Regions from separate parts of the Geobacter psychrophilus genome, predicted to be linked through region 1. Evidence: riboswitches for the same ligand, from Rfam matches in the RefSeq annotation. Region 1 holds a riboswitch; the other holds the start of a gene.
What was found. Region 1 has a riboswitch for magnesium ahead of ACOCF6_RS03635 (magnesium transporter). Riboswitches for the same ligand answer to the same signal wherever they lie in the genome.

Region 1 (7,710 bases):
CTATATAATATCAGTGTGGATAAGCAATACTATTGGACTATGAGCCGTTCATGCTGACACTCATTTGCATTTATAGTGGTACTATGCTAGTACGTTATGTTGACTTTTGCGTTGATGGGAAAAAATGATGGCAACACGTCACAAACACAAAATAATGTCGCCATTTCAGGTGAAATCTGTTGGTAAAAGGTGGTCAGTTTAGTAATGAGTTGCAACTCTGATGTAGTAAGTAAAAAAACTGCTGATCAACCGCTTATTACCGTGATTACGGCTGTGAAAAATATGGCGGACACCGTTGAACGGACAATTCAGAGTGTTATCGCTCAAAGTTACGGCCGCATCGAATATATTATCATCGATGGCGCTTCCACGGATGGAACCGTTGATGTCGTGCAGAAATACTGCAACAACATACGTCATTATGTGAGTGAGCCGGATACAGGGGTGTATGCTGCCTGGAACAAGGGGCTGGAATTGGCAACCGGGGAGTGGGTCTGCTTTCTGGGTGCTGATGATTACTTCTCCGATACCACCAGCCTTGAAAAGTTTGTTGCTGCAATGGCTGTTTCGTTGACGACTAATATCGCAATAGTTTATGGAGAGTTGAACTATGTTGATTTATCGGGATCAATAGTTAGAGTCTCCCGGATGCCTTGGGACGTAGCGCTGCAAGGTGTTTTTACATTTATGACGGTTCCGCATGTTGCGACTTTACATAAACGGACTCTGTTTGATGAGTTCGGCTCTTATGATAAGAGTTTCAAAATTTCAGGAGACTACGAATTTTTTCTTCGGGTTTTTGAGCAGTACGATGCTCTTTTCGTTCCCGGAGTGACTCAGGCGTCAATGACACTTGGTGGCATGTCGCATAAATCTGAAAATATGAGATGCACTTGGACGGAGAGTCAAAAGGCAAAAAAAATGCATCCGCACAACCGATTCAAATTTGGAAAAGGGTATGTAATAGCATTGATTAAACTAATCAATTTCCGGCTGTTTCTTTTTTTATACGAGAATTTCCCTGTATCAATTTATAAATTTTTTCGAATAGTTAAACGAAAATTATTCAAACCCGTTCACGCAAACTCTACCGATGGGTACTAAACAGCGCCTTGACAGACTGATGGTCGAGCGTGGTCTGACTCTCACCTGCGAGAGGGCCCGGGCACTGATCATGGCCGGTCAGGTGGTGGTGGGCGACCACACGGTCGATAAGTCCGGCCAGCAGGTGGCGGTTGACGCGCAGGTTCGTATCAAGGGCGGTGTCCTGCTGTATGTGAGCCGGGGCGGACTGAAGCTGCGCAAGGCCCTGGACGAGTTCGCCGTCGATGTGACCGGACTGGTGGCCATCGATGTGGGCGCCTCTACCGGCGGCTTCAGTGACTGCCTCCTGCAGGCCGGGGCGCAGAAGGTTTTCGCGGTGGATGTGGGTTATGGCCAGCTGGCCTGGAAGCTGCAGCAGGAGCCGCGTATCGTCAGCATGGAGAGGACCAATATCCGCCATCTTCTGCCCGGGCAGCTCGATGCAGTACCCGACCTGGCGGTGATCGATGCATCCTTTATCCCGCTGGCCAAGGTGTTGCCGGCCACGGTCAAGCTTGTCAAACCGGGTGGTCGCATCATTGCACTGATCAAGCCGCAGTTCGAAGTTGGCAAGGCCGAGGTCGGCAAGGGTGGGATTGTGCGCGATCCTGCTGCCCATGAACGGGTTGTCGAGGCTGTCAGGCAGACTTCGCTGGAGTTGGGACTGACAGTCGGCGGGGTATGCGAATCACCCATCACCGGGGCCGATGGCAACCGCGAGTTTCTGATCCTGCTGAATATTCCAGACCATGGTCTGAAGGAGGAGTGATGGAAAACTGCATTTTCTGCAAGATTATCCGTGGGGAGATCCCGTCGAAAAAGGTGTTTGAAGACGAGCGGATCCTGGTGATTGAGGACCTTGCACCCCAGGCGCCGCTGCACCTGCTGTTTCTATCGAAAAAACATATCGTCAACAGTCTCGACCTGTCACCCCAGGATGATGACCTGATCGGTTACATCTTCCGGAAAGCGGGTGGGATCGCTATCCAGAAGGGATATGCCGAATCTGGTTTCCGGGTGGTGCAGAATAATGGTGCCGGTGCCGGCCAATCGGTGTTCCACATCCATTTTCACCTGCTGGCAGGCCGGGAATTCGCCTGGCCGCCGGGTTAGATTCTACACAAGGAGGAACTATGATGAAACTGATATGCGTGATTGCGGGCGTGCTGCTCTGGACGGCTCCGTTGATGGCAGAGACCTATTCCTGGATCGATGACAGCGGTACGTATAATTTTACGGAGGATTACTCAAGCGTACCTCCCAAATACCGCAGCAAGTTGGATAGGCGGGGTGATATGGGGGCGGTCCCTCTGCCGAAGGAGTCTGTTCCATCGCCAGGCCGATCCGGAGTGGCGCCAACGACGGCTTCGAAAGAACCGGTTACCGGAACATCGCAATCACCGTATGGGTCCTTCGGCGGTAAAAGTTACGATCAATGGAAGCAGGAGTTCGGCGAGCGTGAAGCTGCGATGGGTGCGCTAAAAAGGCGGATTGATGAGGCTGATACCCTTTTGAAAAAAAGTACGTCTGATAAGGAACAAACTCAGTCGCTTTTTTCTGAACGGAACAGATTAGCCGAGCAGTTCAATGAAATGCGCAAGCAGTACGATCAGTTTGCGGAGCAGGCCAGGAAAGCGGGGATCAAGGTTACTATCACACAGTAAGCGGCAATTAATACAGGTTCATGGGCCCGTCGGCAGAGATGCAGGCGGGCCTGTTTTTATCAGAACGCCAGCAGACGTTTGATGATCCCGGGAAACACGATGTCAACGGTCATGACAACTGTAAGGGCAATCATGGTTACCACGGTTATCCAGGCGATGATGTTGAAGGTGGGCTTGTTGGTGTAGCTGCCCATCAGGTTCTTGTCATTGATCAGCTTGATCATGAAGATCAGCACAAAGGGGAGCACGGCACCGTTGACGACCTGCGATATGAACATGATCGCCATCAGCGGGGCGTTCGGAATCAGGATCAGTCCGGCGCTGATGACGATAATGATCGTGAACAGCCAGAAAAATTGCGGTGCCTGCTCGAAGTCTTTATTGACACCCGATTCCCAGCCCATCCCTTCGCAGATGTAATAGGCCGTAGACAGCGGCAGGATACAGGCGCCGAAGAGTGAGGCATTGAACAGGCCGAAGGCGAACAGTGTCGAGGCGTACTGGCCGACCAGGGGCTTCAGTGCCAGGGCCGCATCGGCAGCGGTTTCGATCTTCAATCCATGCAGGTGGATGGTGGAGGCGCAGGCTACCATCATGAAGAACGCCACCACAATGGCCATGATACAGCCGAAGACCACGTCGATCCGTGAAAAATTATACTGGTCGGCGGTGATGCCCTTTTCAACGACTGCCGCCTGCTGATAAAACTGCATCCAGGGGGCGATGGTCGTGCCGACGATGCCGATCAGGGTCATCAGGTAGGCGCTGTCGGTTTTGAAGGTGGGGGTGACGGTCGCTTTCATGACGACGTTCCAGTCAGGCCCGGCCATGAAGGCGGCGATCGGGTAGGCGATGTAGACCAGGCAGGCCACCAGGAACACCTTTTCCACGACCTTGTATGAGCCCTTGACGATCAGCAGCCAGACCAGGATCGCGCAGACCGGCACGGAGATATACTTGCTGATGCCGAAGATCTCCAAGCTGGCGGCGATACCGGCGAACTCGGAGATGGAGTTGCCCATATTGGTCAGCAGCAGGGCGATCATGACGTAAAAGGTGACTTTGACGCCGAAGGATTCGCGGATCAGGTCCGACAGGCCTTTGCCGGTGACCGCCCCCATGCGGGCGCACATCTCCTGGACCACGACCAGGGCTATCGTGGTCGGTATCATCATCCAGAGGATGGAGTAGCCGTAGTTTGCCGCGGCCAGCGAATAGGTCGTGATGCCGCCGGCGTCGTTGTCCACATTGGCCGTGATGATGCCCGGACCGAGGATGGCCAGGAAGATCATGACATTGCGGGGGCTGAAGCTCTTGAGCGGCTTCAGGAACCTGAATTGTGAAATATAGTTGAACATAGGTCCCGGTTTCTAGCGACGCTTGATTTTTACGATCTGTGGCAGGTAATGCGCCAGCACATCGTCAACGGTGACGATGCCGGCCATTTTTTCTTCTGAGTCAAGGACCGGGATGGCAATCAGGTCATACTTGGCCAGCGTTTCCAGCATGTCCTCCGGCTCGGCATCGATCGGCACGGATTTGATGTTCTCCTCCATAATATCGGTGATCAGGGTTTCCGGCGGATTCATGATCAGGCCCTTGAGGGAGACGACCCCTTCCAGGCGGTCGTCGGCAGTTACCACGTAGCCGTAGAAGATGGTTTCGATGTCATCGGCGCAGCCCTTGAGGATCTCCATGGCCCGGCCGACGGTGATATCGGAGGTGAGCCGCAGGTAGTCCGGGTTCATCAGGCCGCCGGCCGAATCCTCATCATGCTCCAGCAGTTCCTGGATGTCTTCGGCGTCCTCCTGGTCCATCATGTCCAGCAGTTCCTGGGCCTTCTGCTCCGGCAGGTCGCTGAGTACATCGGCGGCCTCGTCCGGCTCCATCTCCTCGAGGATGTCGGACATCTGCTCATTGTCCAGCTGGCTGATAACCAGGTTTCGCATGTCAGATTCGAGTTCGTAGAGGGTTTCCCCGGTGGTCTCGGCATCGATGGAATCAAGCACCGTGCGGATACTCTGGATCGGGATGTTCTCGATGATATCGGCCAGGTCGGCCGGATGCATCTCGTTCATCTGGTCGCGGGCGATGTTCAGCGCCAGTTTCGAGGAGTTGGCCTCCAACGGCTGCACGTATTCCCAGCTGATTTCGGTATTGGGGATTTCCTTGCCCAGGGTCTTGGCAATTGATTCTCCTAGACGCTCGTAGCCCAGCCGCCGCAGCAGCCCCCGGAAACCGATATCCACGGAGAAGATGCACAGTTTGTGATTGAGATTGCCGAGCTTGATATCATTGACCCTGACGACCTTGGCGCCGTCGACATCAACAATCTGTTTGTCCAGCAGGTCTCGCTTGACGAGGATCTCGCCTTCACGGGAAGCGAAGGGGGCGAGTCCGGGCGGCTTGACGCCGGCGACGGAGATAACGACATGGGTGAACAGGGCGACCTCATGCCAGGGCAGGGTTTTGAGCCCCTTGCGTGCCTTGATGACGATGTGGGACACCTCGGGAAATACGTCGCCGGGAATCATGACCAGATCGCGCAGGGTACCGAGTTCATCCCCCTTGCTGTTGATCACGGAGCGCCCGATAACGGCGCTCAGATAGATTTCGTTGATTTCATTGGTCATGGCGTTTTCCCGGTGTGGAAACAAAAAAAGGGACTTCGGAGGAAGACCCTTGGACAGCACAAGGCGCATCTTCCTCTCTGGTTGACTTTTGGCAGTGCACAACGTAGGTTCGAGATCCGTACGTTAACAAAGGAATAACTGCTAACGTACTGAAACCAGCTACCTTAGGTAAAGCCTTAAGCCGACAATACCTGGTCTACCCATTGGCGTCTTTCGACATTTTTGGGCAGTAGCCTGTGTTTGTGCAAACGCCTCTGCTAACGAGGATATCTGCCTGTTTATAGACCTGAAATCGTGTTTTGTCAATTCTCGAATGCCGCACTTTTAATCTCTTTATCGCAACAACGGGAAGATTGCATTCCCTTTGCAGGGCCAGTCTGCTATGATATGCTCTACTATGGGTGAGAAACTGATCTGCAATAACAAAAGGGCCTACCACGATTACTTCATTGAGGAGAAGCTGGAGGCCGGAATGGTGCTGCAGGGGACCGAGGTAAAGTCCCTGCGGGCAGGCAAGGCCAGCCTGAATGAATCCTTCATGCTGGTACGTGACGGTCAGGCCTTTCTGCATAACCTGACCATTTCGCACTACGAGTTCGGCAACAGCCAGAATCACCAGCCTGACCGCAACCGCAAGCTGCTGCTGCACCGCAAGGAGATCGACAGGATTTACGGCCGCATCCGGGAGCAGGGCTATTCGGCCATTCCGCTGCGTCTGTATTTCAAGGACGGTCTGGTCAAGGTTGAGATCGGGCTTGGCAAAGGCAAGAAGATGTACGACAAGCGTGAAGACATGAAGAAGAAGGACTCCCAGCGCGAGATTTCGCAGGTATTGAAATCGAAGCAGAGAGATTGACAGAAGCAAGTATGAATATGAAATATCGATTCATAATTCAACATTGATTTTTACGGGGGTGTAAAGGTTTCGACGGGGAAGTGAATTTCTGGATTGCACCGGGTCGGGGCAGGCGGCCGACCTTAATAAACCTGCAACGGCTTAATTGCCGACAATTATAACACTCCTGTTGCACTAGCTGCTTAACAGGCGCCCCCAAGTGAGATGCCGGTGGTAAGGCGGGGGCGTCATTCACTACCGGATAGGGATGTGCGACGCCCGTAGCGTGACCCGAGATCAACGGGACCGCTGGTTTGCTGTTTTGTCAGGTGCACAGCAAACCGGTTAAATCGAGCAACTGACTAACGGTGTAGTAATTCAGATCGTAGGTTCTTCGGACGTGGGTTCGACTCCCACCACCTCCACCATACAACAGTCCGGCACCATCCGGATACAACCGAAAGCCCTTGAGAAATCAGGGGCTTTTTCTTTTGTGTTGTCCGTTGTTGTCCAATCTTATACCCTGAAATCCAGCAAAATAGGGGTAACATTCGGGGTAATGGGAGCAGTATCAGGGGTAGCTCTGAAAATAAACAGGGGTAACAGAGGGGTACACAGGTTGGTTATGGCACTGTGCTGGCGGTAAGTTTATTTTGTACGGAACTGTGTGGCGTAAGTGTTAAATATATGAGCCTCTTGCAATAGTCATTGAAACAGACTCCCCCACCCTTGCCTAGAGGCACCTGCTTCTGGTGACGGGAGGACCTTTTAGGGTCTAGCCATTCCTCCTGCAAGTTAACCTGCAGGACTCCAAGCAGTACAGTTGCCTCGCGGCTTGACTTTCTATCTGACGTGGTCAGGCGTGTTCAGACGTGTTCAGACGTGTTCGGTGCCGCGTTTTTGTGCGTCAACCGCACAATGCCATAATTATGCTTTGCTTTGATAGGTAGTACATTTTATTTTTATGCTTATTTATCCAGAATGATTGCATTTGGGGGGCGATACCAGGCAGGGCTTATCCCTCCTTGCTTTATCCATCCTTCCTTTGGCATCCAATCACAGTACAAAACCCTAAGCAAGAGACGATCGTTTTTTGGGTCCCACCAGCAATTACCTTCATTATTTCCGTCTTTTTGAACTACACGAGTGATTGTATTTAATGAGCTGATATCTCTTTTATCAGGAGAATGCCCAATTCTTACTTCGACGATATCCCCTAAAGCTACATTTATTCCAGCTGGAACATATACTATTATTGCGTTTGCTTTTTCTGCCATTCCGCCACAACAAAAAATACGTGCCACAACTATGCTGCCGTCGGTAATGTCTGAGTCTCTAACTCCTGATGCTCGTATGGCCTTGTAGACCATTTCAGTCTGGACGACCAAAGCGCGTGGTTCAATTTCCATCACTTGAGCGAGTCGCAGAGAATCATCTGGCACAATAAAGTCAGAGTGGATAGCTAGTGATGATGAGCAACCAGACATCAACATAG
Region 2 (7,710 bases), 1.8 Mb from region 1:
TCAGTCGGCAATACCGAGAGAACATCAGCCGCCTGAGCGGGGGTCATTTCATCTATGAGGTCGGCGACCCGCTCTTTGTTCATGGAAGAAATCAGAATGCGCTGTACCCGTGGTTCCATTTCCTCCAGGGTGTCCGATGCCTGATCCGTTTCAAGTTCATTAAAAATGGCAAGGCGCTGTTCTTCAGAAAGTTCTTCCAGGATATCTGCCAAATCCACCGGATGGATGTCCGGCAGAGCCTCCTTAAGAATTTTGAGTTGCACATTCCCCTTGAAACTGCCTATTTTCTCCGGAAGACGCTGGACATAGGTCCAAGGGATGGTCTCCTTCTTGAACATCTCAGCAAGGTGATATACGAATTGGGCCACATACCGCAGGCCAAGCCGTTTCAGCAGTCCATATCGGCTGAAGTCAACATCGGTAGCGTAAAGGCGGGCATTCCGCAGTAACAGCTTTACATCGTAGACCACGTCGATTTCGTTGCCATCAAGGTCAATCACCTTCTTGTCCAGAATATGGTCCTTGAGCAGAACCTGATTATCTTCTGGTTCAGCTTCGAATGCCTCCAGGTTCTGTAGGGAGAGCTCAATTCCGTCCCGTTTCAATTCATCGATTCTAGCAAGTGGCACCATCAATGACTTGTACCCGAAGGGACGGCTCACGATAACGTGAGTCACTTCGGCAACTTTCTCGTGCTCTACGATTAGCAGGTCATCGAGCTTGCCGATTTTTTTGCCCTGATTGCATACCGGGATGCCGGTCAGATCACTCAGGAAGAATATATGATCGTTCTGAATATTTTTCATATGGTTCATGGCGCACCTCGCTTTCACAGGAGAGTAATGAACTTGTACAAAAGCAGCCCGACCAGCAGAACGAGGTACAAGCGTAAAAACAGCAAGGAGCCTTTCACCCAGCCTGACATCTCGACATTCGGTTTTGAATATTTTTGATTGATCTCACGCACCTTGGCGAAATTATGGGAAAAGAAATCTCTGATCATGGCTAATTGCCTCCTATTTTAACAAGTTCGGGAACAGCGTGCTGACCGCGTAGAGGGTCGAGAGAATAACAATCGCCACCACGATGCTACAGGTAACGATATTCTGCCACAGCGTATTGGTATATTCTCCCATTGTCTTCTTGTTGTTCAGCAGCAGGATCAGGAAGACCAGTGCAGCCGGCAGCAGGGTCACCGCGATGACCTGCACGAACAGGGTAATCAGCACCAGCGGTGCTTTGGGAATCAGTACCACCAGTCCGGCTGTGATGAGGGTCAGGAAATAGTTAGCGTAAAACCATGGCGCTTCGCGGATCTTGTTGTTAAGCGAGTGCGCCCAGCCGAAAACTTCGCCAAAAGCCCATGAACTGGCCAGTGAGATGCAGATCGCTCCCAGCAGGCCGGCGTCAAAAAGGCCGATGGCCATGAAAGTACCGGCATATTTCTGGCTCTTCATCAGCATGATCGAAGCTTGGGCGGCATCGTCGATATTGACGCCGGGCAGAATGGTACCGGTTACTATCACAATAAAGATCGCTACCACCACGGTAAGAAACGACCCGACTAGGGTATCCAGTTTGCCCCAAGGGATGTCCTTTTCCCTTGTTCCTTTATCAACCACAGCACTCTGCTGGAAGAAGAGCATCCAAGGAGCAATGGTGGTGCCGATGTTGGCCATCAGGAAGAAGAAGAGTTCATTGGTGAAGCCTCCTGGCGGTATATGGGGCACGAAGCCGGTCTGAATGATGTCATGCACAGACGGTTGGACCATGAAGGCACCGGGGATATAGATCAGGTTGACCGCGCAGAAGGCCAGGGCAATCTTCTCCCATGTCCAGTAGCGTCCATTTAGAACCATAATACCCATCAGGACGCAGACTCCAAGTACTGTTAGCCAGGGAGGGACGCCAAAGATTCTGAGCGCAGAAGTCATGCCGATAAACTCGGTGACCAGGGTCAGCCAATTGACAATCATTAGATCGATCAATGAGAACCAGCCCCAGAAGGCGCCGAAACCGGCGAAGATTGCTTCGCCGTGACCCCGCTTGGTGACTGCCCCCAGTCGGACTGTCATCTCCTGAACGTAGTAGGCGACTGGTATCAGGATAAGCAGAAACCAGATCAGGTGGTAGCCGTACTTGGCGCCGGTAGCGGCATACGTTGTTATGCCGCCGGCGTCATTATCGGCTACCATGACGACAATGCCAGGTCCGGAGATGATAAAAAAGAGCTTAATAGCCTTCCAAATACGACGGAATTCGTAGTAGAGCTTTGAAATACTGAGCACGTGAAACCTCCTTCAGCCAGAAGTTGCGCAGAATTTGTTAAACCGCGAACCAATATTGTTGATCAATTTTGAATCAATCTGCAGACGCGATTAGGCTTGGGGAGAGAGAACGATAATGAGGAAGTCTCTCCGCTGGCCGATAGATGCATGGCCCAGCGGAAAAACCTGAAGAAAGAGTCTTGAGGAAGTTACCGACTGGGTATCGATGCGATTGAATTCTTACTATGACTGTCCAATTTGGATAACCACCACCCTTCGCTTTTGACATGGGACAACAAAAAAGGCCACGGAAAACCGTGGCCTGATACATAACGTGCCATGATTCCCCTCTCGTAGGTTTTCGGCAGTGCACAACGTAGGTCGGTTGACCAGCTACCTTAAGTCAAGCCTTAATCCGGCAAGACCTGGTCTACCCATTGGCGTCTTTCGACGTTTCCGGGCAGTAGCCTGTGTTTGTGCAAACGCCTCATGCTAACGAGGAATTCAACCCTTTCCACATACGCCTTCATAAATAGTATGTCAAGAATTTTGTATCCACACCACTGACACGTTGACTCTTGCTCTCATCTCACATATATCCGTTGGTGAAATAATGAGGTGACCATGAAACGTGTCAAATTGGAACACAAAAACTCACAACTGATGTCAAAGCGTGATTTTATAATCCGTATGGGGTGGTATGGTTTTTTCGGGTGTCTGTTTTTGGTGTTTTCGTTAGGTGTCGGGACGGTTGGATATCATATAACGGCGAATCTGGGCTGGATAGATTCCTTTTTGAACGCATCGATGATCCTGACCGGTATGGGACCAGTTGATAAACTTGAAACCGATACAGCTAAGCTTTTTGCAGCTTTTTACTCAATCTTCAGCGGAGTGGCTTTCCTGACTTTTTGCGGAGTTCTATTTACCCCGGTCTATCATCGGTTTATACACAAGTTTCATCTTGATCTGGGGGATAAGAACCTTTGAATGGGAACTGACTGGATCATTGAGGAAAGTTGGAAAGCTTCACACTCAGTCGGAGTGTAACAGCCTGTTATTTAAGGACTACCCGGCAAATTCAGGGGTGTGTTAACCTTTCTCTACTATACTCACTTAAAACGGCACTCGTTCTCAATTCAAATTCCCCTCGAAAAACAACAGCTTCCCGGTTATCCCGAATTTCCCATCACGGTCGGCGACCACATCCGCAAGAAACGAATGGACCTCGGCCTCCTCCAGAGAGAAGTCGCCGAGATCATCGGCGTCACCGAATCCTCTGTCTGGAACTGGGAACATGGCACCGAACCGGAACTGCAATATAATCCAAGTATTATCAAATTTCTAGGTTATATTCCGTTCGACTGCCCGGATGACACAGTGGGGCGGCTTGCGTGGTACAAGAGAGCGATGGGGATGAACTTTGATCATCTGGGTGAAGCCATGGGCCGCGATCCCGAACAATTGTCAGACTGGTTGAGTGGAAGACATAATCCGTTTCGGAAGAACCGGGAGAAGATAGAATTGTTCCTGCAAAACCAGAAAACTTTCCTTCTGACAGAGAAAGAACTGTGATTACCTTCTTCCCTGAAAGGAAACATTCAGTGCCTTGATCTCTCGCACTACCTGTCGTCAAAAATCATCATTGACCCTTACCACTCTACGAACCCGCTTGGGCAGCAGGGCCAGCTTATCGTCAATGTGTCTCCCGAAGGTATGCCAGTTCGAATTCTCTTCGTCGCTTAAAAGCTTCACCCCAACCAGGTTGGCGACTTCTATGCGTCAGACAAGCGAGTTCTCTCCAAGCTTTTTTCTTCCTCATGATAATTCAAGCGAATCTCTTCCAGCCTATGCGTTACGAGTTTTATCTAATCCCATTCAACAAATTATATACAAACACTATTTGACCTAGGTCAATGTTTTAACTGCGGGTAAGTGTAATGATATACTACATTTATTTGTGCAGGTATTAAAGTTAGTGTCCCAGTAACTCCTTTAAAAGTCAGCTTCAAGCATATTGTACGGAAAATTTAAGTAATAAAATATCAATTTTTAAACAGTGTCTCATTTATGACGGCGAGAGGGGAAAGTGTATGGCAAAATCAGGCAGGCTTATGAGCTGTTTCATTGTATTGCTGGCTCTATTGGCAAACAGCTGTCCCGCACAGGCAGATCCCGGTAAAGATCTGTTCGACAAGCAGTGCGCCAGTTGCCATTCCATAGGCGGCGGAGACGGCGGCGGTCCCGACCTCAAGGGGGTGGTCGGCAAGCGGACACATGAGTGGCTCGAATCACTCATCATCGAACCGGACAAGCTGACGGCAAAGAAAGACCCGATTCAGGCCGAACTAGTCAAGAAGTACGGCTACGAAATGCCGAACCTGGGTATCGGCCATGATGATGCCCTGAAAATCATTGCCTACCTTTCGGGAGCAGACGGCGCTGCAGCAGCTGCCCTACCGAACGGCGAACAGATGGCAGTGGTGGTGACGCCGGAACTGATCGCTCAAGGCAAGGCACTCTTCATTGGGAACAAGCGCCTAACCAAGGGTGGCGCACCCTGCCTTTCCTGCCATCCATTTACCTATCCCGGTATTGAGGGTGGCAACCTCTCTATTGCTGATTTGAACAAGTCCTACCAGAAAATGGGTGATACGGGCATGCAGGGGGCGCTCAAGGCGCTCAAGTTTCCGACCATGAAGAAGATCTATGCCGAACGTCCGCTGACCGATGATGAGATCACGGCCCTGATGGCCCTGTTTAAGGACTCTGCGACACAGAAAGTGGGCGGCGCTCGCGTATCTTTGCCCCTGATTGGCGGTGGCCTGTTTGTAGTGCTATTACTGGGATTGGCTCTCTACAAAAGGAGGATCAGATAATGCCGAACGAGCGAATCAAGGACGACCATAGCCCCTCCAACAGGGGATGGGAAGAGTTCTACCGGAATCGGTGGCAGCACGACAAGGTGGTGCGCAGCACCCACGGCGTCAACTGCACTGGCGGCTGCAGCTGGATGGTACATGTCAAGGACGGTATCGTAGGCTGGGAACTTCAGGCCAACGACTATCCCCAGTTCAACGGCGACCTACCCAATCACGAGCCACGCGGCTGTCCGCGGGGAATCAGCTTTTCCTGGTATCTCTACAGTCCCCTGCGTGTCAAGCATCCCTATATGCGTGGTGTGCTGATCGACCTTTGGCGTCAAGCCCGCATAGAACATGAAGACCCGGTCGAAGCCTGGAAGAGCATAGTTGAGAACCCTGTCTCACGTGAGAGTTATGTCGGCAAGCGCGGCATGGGCGGCTTCCGTCGCGCTTCATGGGATGAGGCAACCGAACTGATTGCCGCCTCCTCCCTCTACACGGCCAAAAAGCATGGACCTGACCGGGTGATCGGTTTTTCGCCCATCCCGGCCATGTCGATGATCAGTTATGCGGCCGGCACCCGTTTCCTTCAGCTGCTTGGCGGCGTTGCCATGAGCTTTTATGACTGGTACTGCGACCTCCCCCCGGCATCTCCCCAGGTATGGGGTGAACAGACAGATGTGAACGAGTCGGCCGACTGGTATAATGCTTCCTACATAGTTCTGTGCGGTTCCAATGTGCCGATGACCCGTACCCCTGATGCTCACTTCATGACCGAAGCCCGCTACCGCGGCACCAAGGTGGTGGTCATGTCTCCCGATTACAGCATGGCCAGCAAGTTTGCCGATGCCTGGCTGCCGGTGGAACAGGGGCACGACGGCGCTTTCTGGATGGCGGTCAACCATGTGCTCCTGACCGAGTTCTATGCCAACCGCCAGGTTCCCTTCTTTGACGAATACGTGCGCAAGTACACCGACCTGCCGTTCCTGGTTAAGCTGACCGAGAAGGACGGCGCATTGCGACAGGGAGAATTTCTGCGGGCGTCCGACCTGGAGCGGGGCGAAGGTATCGAACATGCCGACTGGACCCTCTGCGTCGGCGACAGCGCCGGAAATGTCCGATTTCCCCATGGCAGCGTCGGTTCACGCTGGAGCAAGCAGGAGGGGAACTGGAACCTGGATATGGTTGACATGGTGGACGGCTCAGATATCGACTGTAGCCTGACCAACCTGGGCCAAACTACAGGTACGGTCCGTTTCTCCTTTGAGGCCGATGGTGATGTTCTCCGGGATGTCCCGGTCAGGCGTGTCATGACGAAAGATGGGGAGATTACGGTTGCGACCGTCTTCGACCTTCTCATGGGTCAGTTCGGAGTTTCTCGCGGCCTGGGAGGCGATTATCCGGCAAACTACCAGGATGACAAACCGTTTACACCCGCCTGGCAGGAAAAATATACGGGCATCGCCGCCGAGACCCTGATAACAATTGCCCGCGAATGGGCCGTGAACGGCGAACAGAGCACCGGCCGCAACATGATCATCATTGGCGCCGGCGTCAATCACTGGTATCACAACGACTTGATCTACCGGGCCGCTATCACCGCCCTGATCCTGACCGGGAGCGTCGGACGGAACGGCGCCGGTCTGGCCCACTATGTCGGTCAGGAAAAAGTGGTGCCACTGGCACCCTGGACCTCCATTGCCATGGCTCAGGACTGGACCAAGGCCTCGCGTCTGCAGAACACCCCGAGCTTCTGGTATATGCACTCGGACCAGTGGCGTTATGATCGCAATTTTGTCGACTACTTCAAGCCGGAGACCGGCGAGAATATGCCGATGCACACCGCCGATTTCAACGCCAAAGCAGTTAGACTCGGCTGGCTTCCATTCTCCCCGCATTTCAATGAGAGCCCGATCCGCCTGATGGAGCAAGCAGAGGCGGCAGGAGCTACCAGCGACGATGAGGTCCGCGCCTGGCTGATCGCCCGCCTGAAGAGCGGCGAGACCCGTTTCGCCATCGAAGACCCGGACGGTGAAGGGAATTCCCCCAAAGTCTGGTTTATCTGGCGCGGCAACGCCATCTCTTCCAGCGCCAAGGGACACGAGTTCTTCCTCAAACATGTCATCGGCGCTCCCAACAGCAGTTTTACCGCCCGGGAGGCAGCCAAGGGGCAGGTTAAGGATATCGTCTGGCATGAGAAGGCTCCCACCGGCAAGATGGACCTGGTGGTGGATCTCAACTTCCGCATGGACACCTCGACCCTCTATTCGGACATCGTCCTGCCGGCAGCAACCTGGTACGAAAAATCGGACCTGAACACCACCGACATGCACTCCTTTGTCAACTGCATGGATGCCGCCGTTGATCCGGCCTGGGAATCAAAATCCGATTGGAATATTTTCGCCGGGATCGCCAAAAAGGTCAGCGAACTTGCACCGAAACACTTCCCCAAACCATTCAAGGACATCATCGCAGCGCCTTTGCAGCACGACACACCGGGTGAAATTGCACAGCGGAGTGTGAAGGATTGGAAGCTGGGCGAGTGTGAAGCCATTCCGGGCAAGACCATGCCGAACCTC

Region 2: it holds a riboswitch for magnesium, as region 1 does, so the genes downstream of both, ACOCF6_RS12295 (NRAMP family divalent metal transporter) here and ACOCF6_RS03635 (magnesium transporter) in region 1, are expected to answer to the same signal.

What each region holds. Positions count from the first base shown of each region.
Region 1 covers NZ_JBXDTU010000004.1:294,492-302,201, reverse strand. Annotated here, with positions in the region: gene ACOCF6_RS03660 (glycosyltransferase family 2 protein) at 205-1,104, shown strand; gene ACOCF6_RS03655 (TlyA family RNA methyltransferase) at 1,094-1,852, shown strand; gene ACOCF6_RS03650 (histidine triad nucleotide-binding protein) at 1,852-2,196, shown strand; gene ACOCF6_RS03645 (hypothetical protein) at 2,217-2,747, shown strand; gene ACOCF6_RS03640 (Nramp family divalent metal transporter) at 2,807-4,105, opposite strand; gene ACOCF6_RS03635 (magnesium transporter) at 4,118-5,380, opposite strand; M-box (ykoK) riboswitch at 5,447-5,652, opposite strand; gene smpB (SsrA-binding protein SmpB) at 5,778-6,236, shown strand; RNA gene ssrA (transfer-messenger RNA) at 6,291-6,643, shown strand; gene ACOCF6_RS03620 (hypothetical protein) at 7,184-7,710, opposite strand, start outside.
Region 2 covers NZ_JBXDTU010000004.1:2,138,536-2,146,245, forward strand. Annotated here, with positions in the region: gene ACOCF6_RS12285 (magnesium transporter MgtE N-terminal domain-containing protein) at 1-815, opposite strand, end outside; gene ACOCF6_RS12290 (hypothetical protein) at 830-1,003, opposite strand; gene ACOCF6_RS12295 (NRAMP family divalent metal transporter) at 1,017-2,288, opposite strand; M-box (ykoK) riboswitch at 2,607-2,774, opposite strand; gene ACOCF6_RS12300 (hypothetical protein) at 2,892-3,257, shown strand; gene ACOCF6_RS12305 (helix-turn-helix domain-containing protein) at 3,357-3,842, shown strand; gene ACOCF6_RS12310 (c-type cytochrome) at 4,361-5,146, shown strand; gene ACOCF6_RS12315 (nitrate reductase subunit alpha) at 5,146-7,710, shown strand, end outside.